3 regions of the Pseudomonas sp. TE4620 genome follow, and region 3 is predicted to be linked to each of the others. Evidence: predicted binding sites of a transcription regulator. Region 3 holds the regulator's gene; each other region holds the start of a gene.
What was found. The regulator FliA, encoded in region 3, starts transcription of late flagellar genes. The targets are predictions, from matches to a motif close to CTAAAGTTTNNNNNNNNNNNGCCGNTAA.
Positions count from the first base shown of each region.

Region 1: a site for FliA is predicted at 2,221-2,248, ahead of ACZ9A3_RS23070 (methyl-accepting chemotaxis protein). Genes of this name have one in related genera too.
Region 2: a site for FliA is predicted at 1,823-1,850, ahead of ACZ9A3_RS17760 (flagellar protein MotY). Genes of this name have one in related genera too.

Region 1 covers NZ_JBWBQO010000001.1:4,954,429-4,959,502, reverse strand. The annotation lists gene ACZ9A3_RS23080 (NorM family multidrug efflux MATE transporter) at 1-1,091, opposite strand, end outside; gene ACZ9A3_RS23075 (LysR substrate-binding domain-containing protein) at 1,247-2,191, shown strand; gene ACZ9A3_RS23070 (methyl-accepting chemotaxis protein) at 2,347-4,326, shown strand; gene hglS (2-oxoadipate dioxygenase/decarboxylase HglS) at 4,423-5,074, opposite strand, start outside.
Region 2 covers NZ_JBWBQO010000001.1:3,833,051-3,838,124, forward strand. The annotation lists gene ACZ9A3_RS17755 (argininosuccinate synthase) at 1-703, opposite strand, end outside; gene ACZ9A3_RS17760 (flagellar protein MotY) at 833-1,786, opposite strand; gene pyrC (dihydroorotase) at 1,917-2,963, shown strand; gene rnt (ribonuclease T) at 3,020-3,631, shown strand; gene ACZ9A3_RS17775 (peroxiredoxin) at 3,693-4,295, opposite strand; gene ACZ9A3_RS17780 (bacterioferritin-associated ferredoxin) at 4,530-4,748, shown strand; gene bfr (bacterioferritin) at 4,947-5,074, shown strand, end outside.
Region 3 covers NZ_JBWBQO010000001.1:979,273-984,346, reverse strand. The annotation lists gene ACZ9A3_RS04705 (chemotaxis protein CheA) at 1-1,660, opposite strand, end outside; gene ACZ9A3_RS04700 (protein phosphatase CheZ) at 1,673-2,461, opposite strand; gene ACZ9A3_RS04695 (chemotaxis response regulator CheY) at 2,481-2,855, opposite strand; gene fliA (RNA polymerase sigma factor FliA) at 2,959-3,699, opposite strand; gene fleN (flagellar synthesis regulator FleN) at 3,696-4,529, opposite strand; gene flhF (flagellar biosynthesis protein FlhF) at 4,650-5,074, opposite strand, start outside.

The DNA.
Region 1 (5,074 bases), 4.0 Mb from region 3:
ATCAACAGGCTTACCGCCAGCTGGATGATGTCGGCAAAGGCCGGGTCACCGTGGTCGAGGAACAGCCCCACCAGCGGGTCTGGCAGCAGCCAGAAGAGGATGGCGAACATCAGCATCATCGCCGCGCCAAAACCGATACCCACGCGGCCGGCATGCCGTGCCCCCAACAGGTTGTCGGCGCCGTAATAGAGCCCTACACGCATGGTCACGGCGTACGACAGGCCGGCCGGAATCATGAATGCGGTAGAGACGATCTGCAGGGCGATCTGGTGCGCGGCAAGCTCGGTGCTGCCGAGCACGCCCATGCACAGCGCGGCGAAGGCGAACAGGCCGACCTCGACGGTGTAGGTGCCGCCAATCGGCAGGCCCAGGCGCCACAGCTCACGCAGGGCTGGCCATGACGGGCGGCTCAGGCCCTGGCGAATCGGGTAGGGTGCATAGGCCGGGTGCCAGCGGATATACAGCGCCATGGCCACGGCCATGCAGTTGGCAACGATTGCGGTCACCAGGCCGATGCCCACCAGGCCCAGCTTCGGCAGGCCGAACATGCCTTCGATCAGCGCATAGTTGAGCAGGAAGTTGGCCACCGTGCCGATCAGGCTGATGACCATCACCGGCGTCGAGCGGCCAATGGCGCTGGTAAAGCCGCGCAGGGCCATGAAACTCAGGTAGCCGGGCAGGGCGAAGGGCAGCAGCAGCAGGAACTGCGCGGCCGCCTCGACGTTGTTCGGGCTCTGGCCGAGCAATAGCAGTACCGGCTCCAGGTTCCACAGCGCCAAAGCCGCCACCAGGGCCATGACCCAGGCCAGCCACAACCCGGCCTGGGTCAGGCGGGTGGCGCCGGCGATGTCGCCAGCACCCTTGCGAATCGCCACCAGGGTGCCGACGGCGGCGATCACGCCCAGGCAAAAGATCGACACGAACGAATAGCTCGCCGCGCCCAGGCCGCCACCGGCCAGGGCCTGCGGGCTGATGCGGGCCATCATCAGAGTGTCGGTGAGCACCATCAGCATGTGCGCCAACTGCGAGGCAATCAGCGGCCCGGCCAGGCGCAGCAAAGCCTTGAGTTCTTGGGTAGGCGCAGCCTGCATGGAGTCGTCCTTTTCTTACGCGATAGATTCAAAGCGTGAAAGTCTGAGGCTTGGTGCGGTTATCCACAAAAGGATAATAGCGATGGTTGGCATGATTAAAACTCATGGGAGTATGATCCAGTCGATTGCCTGTGGATAACCCGGAGCCCGCCGCCATGTCTCGCCGTTTACCGCCTCTGTATGCACTGCGGGCCTTCGAAGCGGCGGCCCGGCATAGCTCGTTCACCCGCGCCGCAGATGAGTTATCGATAACCCAGAGTGCCGTCAGCCGGCACATCCGCACCCTTGAAGAGCACTTTGCCTGCCGTTTGTTCGTGCGCAATGGCCGCAGCTTGCAACTCAGCGAAGCGGCGCGTTTGCTGTTGCCAGGGGTGCGCGAAGGCTTTACCGCGCTGGAGCGGGCCTGCAACACCCTGCGCAGTGAAGACGACATCCTGCGCATGAAAGCCCCTTCGACCCTGACCATGCGCTGGCTGCTGGCGCGCCTCAGTCGCTTTCGCCACCTGCAGCCGGGCAACGAAGTGCAACTGACCAGCGCCTGGATGGATGTCGATCATGTCGATTTCAACCATGAGCCTTTCGACTGCGCGGTATTGCTCAGCGACGGTCACTTTCCGCCGGACTGGGAGGTCAAGCGGCTGTTTTCCGAGCTGCTGATCCCGGTAGGCGCGCCCGAGCTGCTCAAGGAAGGGCAGTGGGACGAGCGGCGCCTGGCCGGTGTCGAGCTGCTGCATCCAACCCCCGACAAGCGCGACTGGCGCAGCTGGCTGGCGCGCATGGACCTCACCGACAAGGTGTCGCTCAAGGGCGGCCAGGTATTCGATACCCTGGAGCTGGGCATGATCGCCGCCGCTCGCGGTTATGGAGTGTCCATGGGCGACCTGCTGATGGTTGCCGAAGACGTCGCCCAGGGCCGCCTGAGCCTGCCGTGGCCGACAGCGGTTGCCAGCGGCCTGGATTACTACCTGGTCTGGCCGCGAACCCGCCCCGGTGGCGAGCGGCTGCGGCGTCTGAGCGACTTCCTGCAGGGCGAGGCGGATTCGATGGACCTGCCCAAGGTTCAAATTCTGGGGACATCAGCGTCTATCGGAGCGAGTTGACCGTTTGCGCAGGATAACCCTGTTGCACGCTCAAGTATTGCGTCAGGCCGCCGAAGCAGAGGCATCAGAGCCACGCCTAGATGGTTCGATTCCCGTATCGATGCGGACGGTCAGCGTGATCAGGACGATCCCGGCCCCTCTTGCCAGGAGCTTCCATGTCTCAACCCCGTGCCCGGATTGCCTCGCAACTCGGTATCGCCCTTGCCATCGTGCTGGCTGTGGTGATTACCGGTAGCACCCTGTTTGCCCTGCGTTCGCTGGACAACGCCAACCTGAATACCCGCCAGGAACACCTGGCCAGTGAAGCGCGCCTGCTCGCCGATCAGCTCGACACTTTCCACAGTACCCTGCGCGAAAGCACCCAGCGCCTCAGCGGGCTGTTCGAGAAGCGCTTTGCTGCCGGTTTGCAGCTGCATCCAGGGGAGTCGGTGACGGTTGCCGGGGTTTCCACGCCCGCGCTGTACCTGGGCGAGCAACTGCTCAACAACGACTTTCGCCAGGTGGATGATTTTCGCCAGATGACCGCAGGCGTTGCCACCTTGTTCGTGCGCAGCGGCGACGACTTCATTCGCATCAGCACCTCGCTGACCAAGCAGGACGGCAGTCGCGCCATTGGCACCCTGCTGGATCGTCAGCATCCGGCCTACGCGCGCTTGCTAGCCGGTCAGGCCTACGTTGGCCGGGCCAACCTGTTCGAGCGCGACTACATGACCCAGTACACCCCGGTGCGTGACGGCAGCGGGCGGGTGATCGCGGTGCTGTTTGTCGGTTTCGACTACACCGACGCGCAGAAGGCTCAGTTTGCCAACCTCGGACGTTTTCGTATCGGCCAGACCGGTTCACTGGCCTTGCTCGACGACAAGCAGCACTGGTTGGTGCCGCCAGCAGGTGTGCGTGCGGACAGTCAGGCGGCGCAGGCGCTTGCCGGGTTCACTGCGGGCGAAGGGCGTTTCTGGCATGACGGCGTCGAAGAGCTGTTCAGCGTGACCGTGGCGTTTGCCGGCGGGCCGTGGACGGTGGTGGCAAGCATGCCGAAGGCGGAAATCCGCGCAGTGACCTGGAGCGTCGGCACGCGCCTGGCCATCGGCAGTTTGCTGGCGATGTTGCTGGCGGTCGCCGCCACCCTGTGGCTGTTGCGCCGCCGTCTGCGCCCCTTGGCTGACCTCTTGCAGCAGGCGCAGGCCCTTGGCGCCGGTGACCTGCAGGCGCGCTTGCGGGTATCGAGCGATGACGAAATCGGCCAGTTGGCGCACAGTTTCAACCAGATGGGCGAAGCCCTGGCGAGCATGGTCGAGCATATTCGCGCAGCAGCGGAGCAAGTCAGCAGCCGCGCCCAGGCCTTGTCGGGCATGTCCTCCGGGGCCTGTGAGGGCATGGAGCAGCAGTCTGGCGAAATCACCAGCATGGCCGGCGCTGTCGAGCAGTTCAGCGCCACCTCGATGAACATCGCCGAGAACATGGGCAGCACCGAACGCATGGCCCAGGACAATGTCCAGCAAACCCGCATTGGCCGTGCCTCGATGGACCAGGCGTCATCGTCCCTGGAGCAGATCGCCAGCGCCCTGGCCGGCACCGCCACGGTGATCGACACCCTGGGCCTGCGCTCCGAAGAAATTGGCGGCATCGTCGGCGTGATCACCTCGATTGCCGAGCAGACCAACCTGCTGGCCTTGAACGCTGCCATCGAAGCGGCGCGGGCCGGTGAGCAGGGCCGGGGCTTTGCCGTGGTTGCCGACGAGGTGCGCAACCTGGCCTCGCGCACCCGTCAGGCCACCGATGAAATCTCGGCGATGATCGGCAGCATCCAGCAGGAAACCGGCAATGCCATCAGCACCATGGAGCAGGGCAACCGCCTGATGCAGGAAGGCCTGGAGCGCAATGCCAAGGTTGCCGCAGCGCTGGCGCAGATCGATGAGCGCAGCCGCTCGGCGGGGGAGCAGTTTGCCGCCATTACCACCGCTACCCAGGAGCAGAGCAGCACGGCGAACGTGCTCAGCCGCAACCTGCAGAGCATTGCCCTGGCCAACAGCGAGCAGCATGAGGTGGCGACTAACCTGGCGGCTACCGCGCGTGAGCTTGAGGGGTTGGCGGGGCAGTTGCGGCAGGAAGTGGACAGGTTTCGGGTTGGGCGGTGACGCCATCGCGGGTCAAGTCGAGGCGTCGCACCGCCGCTCCCACAGACTTTGTAGGAGCGGCGGTGCGACGCCTCGACTTGACCCGCGATGAGGCCCTCAAAGCCCAGGCATATCCAGCGCCTGCGCACAGGCCATCAGCGAGCGCCGCTCACTTTCGGCATACAACGCCAACTCATCCTGCACCGGCTTGCCCAGCGCCTGTTCGAAGGCGTCGCGGTTGGCGTTGCTGCCGTACTCGCTCTGCGCATCATCACCCAGATTCGACTGGAAGATTCCCGCCGCACTGACCGGCAGAAAGTCCTCGTACACCAGGGCCTCAAAGTGGATATGCCCGGCATCGATCAACGCCTGCAGTGACGTCGGCCGCTGAGCATCGCCGCGGGCTGCCAGGCCACGCTCGGTGGCAAAGTAGCGGAAGTACGCCAGCCCCTGCTCGCGCATCTGCGCCAGGTCATCGGGGAAGGCCTTGAAGCTGTCGCTGAGCAGGCTCATGTAGCGCTCGGCATTGGCCTCGGCCGGCACACCACCTAGCGCCGCGCGGGCGCCATCGAGCAGTTGGTCGTAAAGCTCGCGGCCTTTGGGCGTCAACGCCGCACCCCGTTGTTCGATCTCGCCAAAGCGCGCGGTATGGCTGCCGCTGCCTTCCCCGTTCTGATCGGTGAACGCGACCTTTTCCTGCAGCGCCTTGAAGCTGGTTTGACGCAGCAGTATCGGGCAGCGGCGCGGTGGCGGCCCTTCGATCACGGCT
Region 2 (5,074 bases), 2.9 Mb from region 3:
CCAGAGCAACGATGTCGCCGTTGCGGTAGGTCAGTTCCAGGTAGGTCGGAACGTCCGGAGCGGTTTCTGGCGACTTGGTCCAGCGCCACATGTCTTCTTCGTGCTCGGTCCAGGTATCTTCCAGCACGCCGCCTTCATACGAGATGTGCAGCAGGTTGGCGTCCATCGAGTACGGCGACTTCTTCTTGCCGTGACGTTCGATCGGGATGCCGTGCTTCTCGGCGTAGTCCATCAGTTTTTCACGGGACAGCAGGTCCCATTCACGCCATGGCGCGATGACCTTGACGCCTGGCTTGAGGGCGTAGGCACCCAGTTCGAAACGGACCTGGTCGTTGCCTTTGCCGGTGGCACCATGGGAAATGGCATCGGCGCCGGTTTCGTTGGCGATTTCGATCAGGCGCTTGGCGATCAGCGGACGAGCGATGGAAGTACCCAGCAGGTACTCGCCCTCGTAGACGGTGTTGGCGCGGAACATCGGGAACACGAAGTCGCGTACGAACTCTTCGCGCAGGTCATCGATGTAGATTTCCTTGACGCCCATGGCCTGGGCCTTGGCGCGGGCCGGTTCGACCTCTTCGCCTTGTCCAAGGTCAGCGGTGAAGGTCACCACTTCACAGTTGTAGGTATCCTGCAGCCACTTGAGAATCACCGAAGTATCAAGGCCGCCGGAATACGCCAGTACGACCTTTTTTACGTCCGCCATGCCATCACTCCACGGGGTTGTACGGAAAGCCGTCGATTCTACCGGCCTTGCGACAAAATTTACAGTGGGGCGACAGCTTGTGACGACAAAGCGACAGGAACTGTCGAGAGCGCGACGGACGGTCGCACCTCAGGACGTGGCGACGGGCTTCGCGGTACTGGCTGCGGCAGCAGGTGCGGCCGGTGGTTTGGCTGCAGGTTCAACGGCCTTTTCCAGGGGTTTTTCGACAGGCGTAACCCGATCAAGCTGAATATTCACCCGTCGGTTGCGCGCGCGGTTGGCTGCGCTGTTGTTGCGCGCCAGCGGATAACGCTCGCCATGGAAGCGCACGGTGATCTGCTCTTCGGGAATACCGTGGGCCTTGAGGTACTCCATCACCGCCAGTGCCCGGCGCCGCGACAGGTCGCGGTTGGTCAGGCGGTTGCCGCTGTTGTCGGAGTGGCCGTCGAGTTCGATATGGTTAACAGTGGGGTCGGCCTTGAGGAAGTCGAGGATCACGTCCAGGCGTGCCCGGGCATCGGCATCCAGGTCAATGCCGCCGCCCGGAAAGCCGACCCGCGCCTGACGCACCTGGTCATAATTCATCGGCAAAAGTTTTGCCGCGCAGGCCTGATAGTCGCCGTAGGCCTTGCTGAACTTGACTGGCAACACCCGCACTTCCATGGTTCGCCCGGCTTCACCGGCGTAGTTGCGCACCACGGTGCTACGGCCATCGAGCAGGCCGTTGATCAAGCGGCTGGCCTGGCCCTGGGAACTGGTAAAAAGCACGCCGCTGCGGGCCATGCGCACCGCGCCCAGGTTGATATCGCCACGTCCGGGCTGCCACGGCGCGGCCGCCGCCAGCAGGGTGGCGGAACCGGCACCAAGGACGTTACTGCTTGAGCGCAGCTGGAAAGTTGGCTGCTCGCCGGCCCGGCGAACGAACTCGCCGCTGCCGAAATCGGCAATGGGTTGAACCAGCCGACATTCGAACTGATCGCCTTCGACCTTCCACTCGACGTTCTCCAGACGGGTCTGGAAAGTGAGTGCCATGGCGGGCATGCTGGCAAACACACTGAGCAGGGCTAGATAACGCTGGCGCACGGGCGGCTCCACAGATTTTCACGGTATACCTGCACGCTATCGGTCGGTCGCGGCAAAACTTGATAGCGAGTGCTCGTAACCGGCTTTTCCGGTAGCATTCACCTTGAGTTCGACCCGCCTGGAATCCCCAATGTCCGACCGCCTGACCCTCCTGCGTCCCGACGACTGGCACATCCATCTTCGTGATGGCGCTGTATTGCCGCATACCGTCGGCGACGTTGCGCGCACCTTTGCCCGCGCAATCATCATGCCCAACCTGGTACCACCGGTGCGCAACGCCGCCCAAGCCGGTGCCTACCGTGAGCGCATCCTTGCCGCACGCCCTGCCGGCAGCCGTTTCGAGCCGCTGATGGTGCTGTACCTCACCGACCGCACCCAGCCCGAGGAAATCCGCGCGGCCAAGGCCACCGGTTTTGTCCATGCCGCCAAGATGTATCCAGCCGGCGCGACGACCAACTCCGATTCCGGCGTCACCAGTGTCGACAAGATCTTCCCGGTGCTCGAAGCCATGGCCGAGGTCGGCATGCCACTGCTGGTGCACGGTGAAGTAACGCGCCCCGAGATCGACGTGTTCGACCGCGAGAAGCTGTTCATCGACGAGCACCTGCGCCGTGTGGTCGAGCGCTTCCCGACCCTCAAGGTGGTGTTCGAACACATCACCACCAGCGAAGCCGTGCAGTTCGTCAACGAGGCCCCGGCCAACGTCGGCGCGACCATCACTGCCCAGCACCTGCTGTACAACCGCAACCACATGCTGGTGGGCGGCATTCGTCCGCACTTCTATTGCCTGCCGATCCTCAAGCGCAACACCCACCAGGTGGCTTTGCTGGACGCCGCCACCAGCGGCAGCAGCAAGTTCTTCCTCGGTACCGACTCGGCGCCCCATGCCCAGCACGCCAAGGAAGCCGCCTGTGGCTGTGCCGGCTGCTACACCGCCTATGCCGCGATCGAGCTGTACGCCGAGGCATTCGAGCAGCGTAACGCGCTGGACAAGCTCGAAGGCTTCGCCAGCCTGCACGGCCCAAGCTTCTATGGCCTACCGGCCAACACCGATACGATTACCCTGGTCCGCGACAGCTGGACCGCCCCAAGCAGCTTGCCGTTCGGCGAGCAGACCGTTATCCCGCTGCGCGCCGGTGAGCAACTGCGCTGGCGCCTGCTGGAGGAAACTGCGTGAGCGAAGATCAGTACGAAGACGACCAGGAAGGTCATGGCGGCGGTCCGCGCCACCCGATGGCTGAACGCTTTCGCGGTTACCTGCCGGTAGTGGTCGACGTCGAGACCGGCGGTTTCAACAGCGCCACCGACGCCCTGCTGGAAATCGCCGCAGTCACCATCGGCATGGACGAAAAGGGCTTCCTGTTCCCGGAACACACCTATTTCTTCCGCGTCGAGCCGTTCGAAGGCGCCAACATCGAGCAAGCGGCTCTGGAGTTCACCGGGATCAAGCTCGATCACCCGCTGCGCATGGCCGTCAGCGAAGAGTCGGCACTGACCGACATCTTCCGTGGCGTGCGCAAGGCGCTCAAGGCCAATGGCTGCAAACGGGCGATCCTGGTCGGCCACAACAGCAGCTTCGACCTGGGCTTCCTCAATGCCGCCGTGGCCCGCCACGACATGAAGCGCAACCCGTTTCATCCGTTCTCAAGCTTCGACACCGCCACCCTGGCCGGCCTTGCCTATGGCCAGACCGTGCTGGCGCGGGCCTGCCAGAGCGCCGACATCGACTTCGATGGCCGTGAGGCGCACTCGGCGCGTTACGACACCGAGAAGACTGCCGAGCTGTTCTGCGGCATCGTCAACCGCTGGAAGGAAATGGGCGGCTGGCAGGACTTCAACGACTGAAGCCTGTGCACCGCGCATAAAAAAACCGGCCATCAAGGCCGGTTTTTTTATGCCTGGCAAATTACAGCTTGCCAGCGTTCTCGCTCAGGTAAGCAGCAACGCCTTCTGGCGAAGCGGTCATGCCCTTGTCGCCTTTTTTCCAGTTGGCAGGGCAGACTTCGCCGTGCTCTTCGTGGAATTGCAGGGCGTCGACCAGACGCAGCAGTTCGTCCATGTTACGGCCCAGTGGCAGGTCGTTGACGATCTGCGAGCGGACAACGCCCTTGTCGTCGATCAGGAACGCGCCACGGAAAGCTACGCCGCCTTCGGACTCTACGTCGTAGGCCTTGGCGATGTCGTGCTTCATGTCGGCAGCCATGATGTACTGGACCTGACCGATGCCGCCGGCATTGATCGGGGTGTTGCGCCAGGCGTTGTGGGTGAAGTGCGAGTCGATCGACACGGCGATCACTTCAACGTTACGCGCCTTGAATTCGGCCATGCGGTGGTCCAGGGCGATCAGCTCGGACGGGCAGACGAAGGTGAAGTCCAGCGGGTAGAAGAACACCAGGCCGTACTTGCCCTTGATGGCCGAAGCCAGGTTGAAGCTGTCGACGATTTCGCCGTTGCCCAGAACAGCTGGAACGGTGAAGTCCGGGGCATTTTTGCCAACGAGTACGCTCATGCGATATCTCCTGATGGGGTGGAATCATCTTGCACAGGCCAGCATGCACTGGCCCGGCAGCGAAATGGCCGACCATCATACACCGCCCGGCGCCGCTCGCCGAATTTCAGTCCGAACGCTCGACAATCTGCCGTCGGTCGCTCTAGTTCGCCTATTACAGAAAGAGTTTTGACAAGCATTCTCATTAACATTAAGCTTCTTCGCATTGAGCCTTAACCAGCGATGGTCAGCCCTATGTATGTGTGTCTTTGTGTTGGTGTGACCGACGGACAGATCCGCGATGCGATCTATGAAGGATGCTGCAGCTACAAGGAAGTCAGAAGCGCCACCAACGTGGCCAGCCAGTGTGGCAAATGTGCCTGCCTGGCCAAGCAGGTGGTGCGCGAAACCCTCACCGAGCTTCAGGTCAGCCAGGCTGCCCTGCCCTATCCTGTAGAATTTACTGCAGCATAATTCAACGAATTCCAAGAACCGGACCCAGTGTCCGGTTTTTTTATGCCTGTAATTCAAGTAGTTAGGGGTTTAACGCGGAACACAAACATTCTTATTCCGATTAATTTTCATTTATTATTCAATAACTTAGGTTTGACAGTAGAAGTTGCGGGGCTCAGACTTGCCTTTATAGACACACTTACAGGGCAGGACCCCATCATGAAAGGCGACGTTAGCGTCATCCAGCATCTCAACAAGATCCTCGGAAACGAGCTGGTCGCAATCAACCAATACTTCCTGCATGCGCGCATGTACGAAGACTGGGGTCTGGAGAAACTCGGCAAGCA
Region 3 (5,074 bases):
AACCCGGGGCGAAGATCAGGTTGTAGCACTCGGTCTCGCTCAGGCGATCGGCGGCGTCTTTGTCCATCACTCCGCGCTTGACCGCAATGGCGCGCAGCACGTCGGCGTCCATGCCCTTGCCGTCATCGGAGATCGACAGCAGGATGTGGTCGCCTTCCTGTTCGGCCGAGAGCACTACCTTGCCGCCGCGGGACTTGCCCGAGGCTTCGCGCTCTTCCGGGGTTTCGACGCCATGGTCGACGGCGTTGCGCACCAAGTGCACCAGCGGGTCGGCCAGGGCCTCGACGAGGTTCTTGTCGAGGTCGGTCTCTTCGCCGACCAGCTCCAGGTTGATTTCTTTCTTCAACTGCCGGGCCAGGTCGCGAACCAGGCGCGGGAAGCGCCCGAAGACCTTCTTGATCGGCTGCATGCGGGTTTTCATCACCGCGGTCTGCAGGTCGGCGGTCACCACGTCGAGGTTCGACACGGCCTTGGACATGGCCTCGTCGCCACTGTTCAGGCCCAGGCGCACCAGGCGGTTACGCACCAGCACCAGCTCGCCGACCATGTTCATGATCTCGTCGAGCCGCGCGGTGTCGACCCGTACGGTGGTTTCGGTTTCGCTGGCAGGGTGCTTTTCGGCAGCCGGAGCGGCCTGGCGTGCAGGTGCAGGCGCCGCAGCCGCTGCTTTGGCCGCAGGGGCTGGTGCAGCAGCTGGCTTGGCGGCAGGTGCTGGCGCAGGCTTGGCCGCCGCTTTCGCAGGTGCTGCGCTGGCAACTGGTGCAGCCGTGGCTACTGCGTCCGGCGCAAACTTGCCCTTGCCGTGCAGTTCGTCGAGCAGCGCTTCGAACTCGTGCTCGGAGATGTGATCGCCAGCCGCGGCAGGCGCGCAGGCTTCCACAGGCGCGGCAGCAGCGCCCGGCAGTGCATCGACGGCAAAAGTACCCTTGCCGTGCAACTGGTCGAGCAGCGCTTCGAATTCATCGTCGGTGATGTCGCCACTGACATCGCCAGCGGCAGCTGCAACAGCCGGTGCTTCAGCCGCGCCGCCGAGGTTGTCGGCGGCGAACTGGCCCTTGCCGTGCAACTGGTCAAGCAGCGACTCGAACTCGGCGTCGGTGATTTCGTCACCGGCAGGCTCGGCGTCCTGGGCTTGTGCCTCGGCCTTGACTGCATTGAGCGAGTCGAGCAGTTGCTCGAATTCGGTGTCGGTGATGTCCGCCTCGGCCTCGGCCGCCGGTGCTTCAAGCACCTCGGGCTCAGCGGCAGGGGCTGGTGCTTCGTCTTCCCCGGCAGGCTCGGCCAGGCGCGACAGCGCCGCCAGCAGCTCTGGGGTCGCCGGGGTGATGTCGCTGCGCTCGCGAACCTGGCCGAACATGCTGTTGACCGTGTCCAGGGCTTCCAGGACCACGTCCATCAGTTCGGAGTCGACGCGTCGGGCACCCTTGCGCAGGATGTCGAACACGTTTTCGGCGATATGGCAGCACTCCACCAGCTCGTTGAGCTGGAGGAAGCCGGCGCCCCCTTTTACAGTGTGAAAACCGCGAAAGATCGCATTGAGCAGGTCGGCATCATCCGGTCGGCTTTCCAGCTCGACCAATTGCTCGGACAGTTGCTCAAGAATTTCGCCGGCTTCTACCAGGAAATCCTGAAGGATTTCTTCATCGGCGCCGAAGCTCATTAAACGTGCTCCCTAAAAACCCAGACTGGACAGCAGATCGTCGACATCGTCCTGACCGGACACAACGTCTTCACGCTTATCGGCATGAATCTGCGGACCTTCACCCCGAGTCGGATGTTTTTCTTGATCTTTTTCAGCGCGCAGCTGCTGGTGGTCATGTTCGATACCGGCAAAACGGTCAACTTGACTTGCCATCAGCACGAGCTTGAGCAGATTGCTTTCTACTTCGGTGACCAGCGCCGTGACGCGTTTGATCACCTGGCCGGTCAGGTCTTGGTAGTCCTGAGCCAGAAGAATGTCATTGAGGTGGCTGGCGACCTTGCGGTTGCCCTCCTCGCTGCGCGTCAGGAAACTGTCGACACGCTTGGCCAGCTCACGGAACTCCGGTGCCGCCACTTCGCGGCGCATGAAGCGCTGCCAGTCGACACTCAGCGCCTTGGCCTCGTCGCTCAGTTCGTTGAGTACCGGCGTGCTGGCTTCGACCAGGTCCATGGTGCGGTTGGCCGCGCCCTCGGTCAGCTTGACCACGTAGGACAGGCGTTCGGTCGCATCGGTGATCTGCGACACTTCCTCGGCTTGCGGCATGTGCGGGTCGATCTGGAAACTGACGATCGCGCTGTGCAGCTCGCGGGTGAGTTTGCCGACTTCCTGATACAGGCCAAGGTCACGGGTCTGGTTCAGCTGATGGATCAGTTGCACCGCGTCGCCGAACTTGCCTCGTTCAAGGCTGTCGACCAGTTCCCGGGCGTGTTTCTTGAGTGTCGACTCAAACTCGCCCAAGGATGATTGTGTTTGCTCCATAGCGCCCCCGTGGCGTACCTCAGCTATTGACGCGCTCGAAGATCTTTTCGATCTTTTCTTTCAGCACCTGGGCGGTGAACGGCTTGACCACGTAGCCGTTGACCCCGGCCTGGGCGGCTTCGATGATCTGCTCGCGCTTGGCTTCGGCAGTCACCATCAGCACCGGCAGGTGCTTGAGGCGCTCATCGGCACGCACTTTGCGCAGCAGGTCGATACCGGACATGCCAGGCATGTTCCAGTCGGTCACCAGAAAGTCGAAATGACCGCTTTCGAGCATCGGCAGTGCGGTGTTGCCGTCGTCGGCTTCCTGGGTGTTGGTAAAGCCCAGATCACGCAACAGGTTCTTGATGATCCGCCGCATCGTCGAAAAGTCGTCCACGATGAGGATTTTCATGTCTTTGTTCAATTAGACCTCCAAGCAGTCTTTAACGCGTTCAGCGCGGAACGCGCATTCAATCAATTCGGCACTACATTTCACGACTGCATCGAACCTGCGTTCAACGCGCCCGCCATTCCCCCAGGCGACCACGCAAACGTGCCGCGCACTGGCTGTGCAACTGGCTGACACGCGACTCGCTCACCCCCAGGACCTCACCGATCTCCTTGAGGTTGAGCTCTTCGTCGTAGTACAGCGCCAGGACCAGACGCTCGCGTTCCGGCAGGTTGGCGATGGCATCGGCCAGGGCTGCCTGAAAACGCTCGTCTTCCAGATCGCGCGAAGGCTCGAGCTGGGCACTGGCACCGTCCTCGTGCAGGCCTTCATGTTCGCCGTCCTGCAACAGGTCGTCGAAACTGAACAGGCGGCTGCCCAGGGTGTCATTCAAAATCCCGTAATAATCATCGAGACTCAATTGAAGTTCGGCAGCAACCTCGTGATCTTTAGCGTCACGGCCGGTTTTTGCTTCAATTGCACGAATCGCGTCACTGACCATGCGGGTATTGCGGTGTACCGAACGCGGCGCCCAGTCGCCCTTGCGCACTTCATCGAGCATGGCGCCACGGATGCGGATGCCGGCGTAGGTCTCGAAACTGGCCCCCTTGCTGGCGTCATACTTGTTGGCGACTTCGAGCAGGCCGATCATCCCGGCCTGGATCAGGTCCTCCACCTGCACACTGGCCGGCAGACGTGCCAGCAAGTGGTAGGCGATGCGCTTGACCAGCGGCGCGTAACGCTCGATCAGTTCGTACTGGGCGTCACGCGAAGCCTTGCTGTACATCCGATAACCACTGGCGTTCATAGCACCGGACCCGCACTCGTCGGTTGCACCAGGCGCTCGACGAAGAACTCCAGGTGCCCCCGTGGGTTGGCAGGCAGCGGCCAGCTATCGACCTTCTGGGCAATGGCCTTGAATGCCAGCGCGCACTTGGAACGCGGGAAGGCTTCATAGACCGCTCGCTGCTTCTGCACCGCCTTGCGCACACATTCGTCGTAAGGCACCGCACCGACGTATTGTAGGGCGACATCGAGGAAGCGATCAGTGACCTTGGTCAACTTGGCGAACAGGTTGCGCCCTTCCTGAGGGCTCTGGGCCATGTTGGCGAGGACGCGGAAGCGGTTCATGCCGTAATCGCGGTTGAGCAGCTTGATCAGCGCGTAGGCGTCAGTGATCGAAGTGGGCTCGTCGCACACCACCAGCAGCACTTCCTGGGCGGCGCGGACAAAACTGACTACCGAGTCACCGATACCTGCAGCGGTGTCGATCACCAGCACATCGAGGTTGTCGCCGATCTCGCTGAAGGCCTGGATCAGGCCGGCGTGCTGGGCCGGAGCCAGGTGCACCATGCTCTGCGTGCCCGAGGCCGCCGGCACGATGCGCACACCGCCGGGGCCTTGCAGCAGCACGTCGCGCAGTTCGCAACGGCCTTCAATGACATCGGCCAGGGTGCGCTTGGGCGTCAGGCCCAGCAGCACATCAACGTTGGCCAGGCCCAGGTCGGCGTCCAGCAGCATGACCCGACGGCCAAGCTCAGCCAGCGCCAATGACAGGTTCACTGACACGTTAGTCTTGCCAACGCCACCTTTGCCGCCGGTCACGGCGATCACCTGTACGGGATGCATGCTACCCATGTTTGTTCTTTACCTTGTCTTACTTAGACCGAGGCCACATGACTGGGCTGCGCTTTCAACACCTGAAAAATGCCTGGCAGACCATTGATGTAGGTACTTTGCAACGTAATCATATTCCCCTCAGCCCACGCGTTTGCCGGAGCTGTGGTAGAGATCAGCGAACATGTCGGCCATGGCCTCTTCGCTGGGCTCGTCCTGCATCTGCACGCTCACTGCGCGGCTGACCAACTGGTGCCGGCGCGGCAGGTGCAGGTCGTCAGGAATGCGCGGGCCATCGGTAAGATAGGCCACCGGCAGTTCGTGACTGATTGCCAGGCTCAATACTTCGCCGAGGCTGGCGGTTTCATCTAGCTTGGTCAGGATGCAACCGGCCAGGCCGCAGCGCTTGTAGCTGTGGTAGGCGGCGGTCAGCACCTGTTTCTGGCTGGTGGTTGCCAGTACCAGGTAATTCTTGGCCTGAATCCCGCGCCCGGCAAGGGTTTCCAGCTGCATGCGCAGCGCCGGGTCGCTGGCTTGCAGGCCGGCGGTATCGATCAGTACCACGC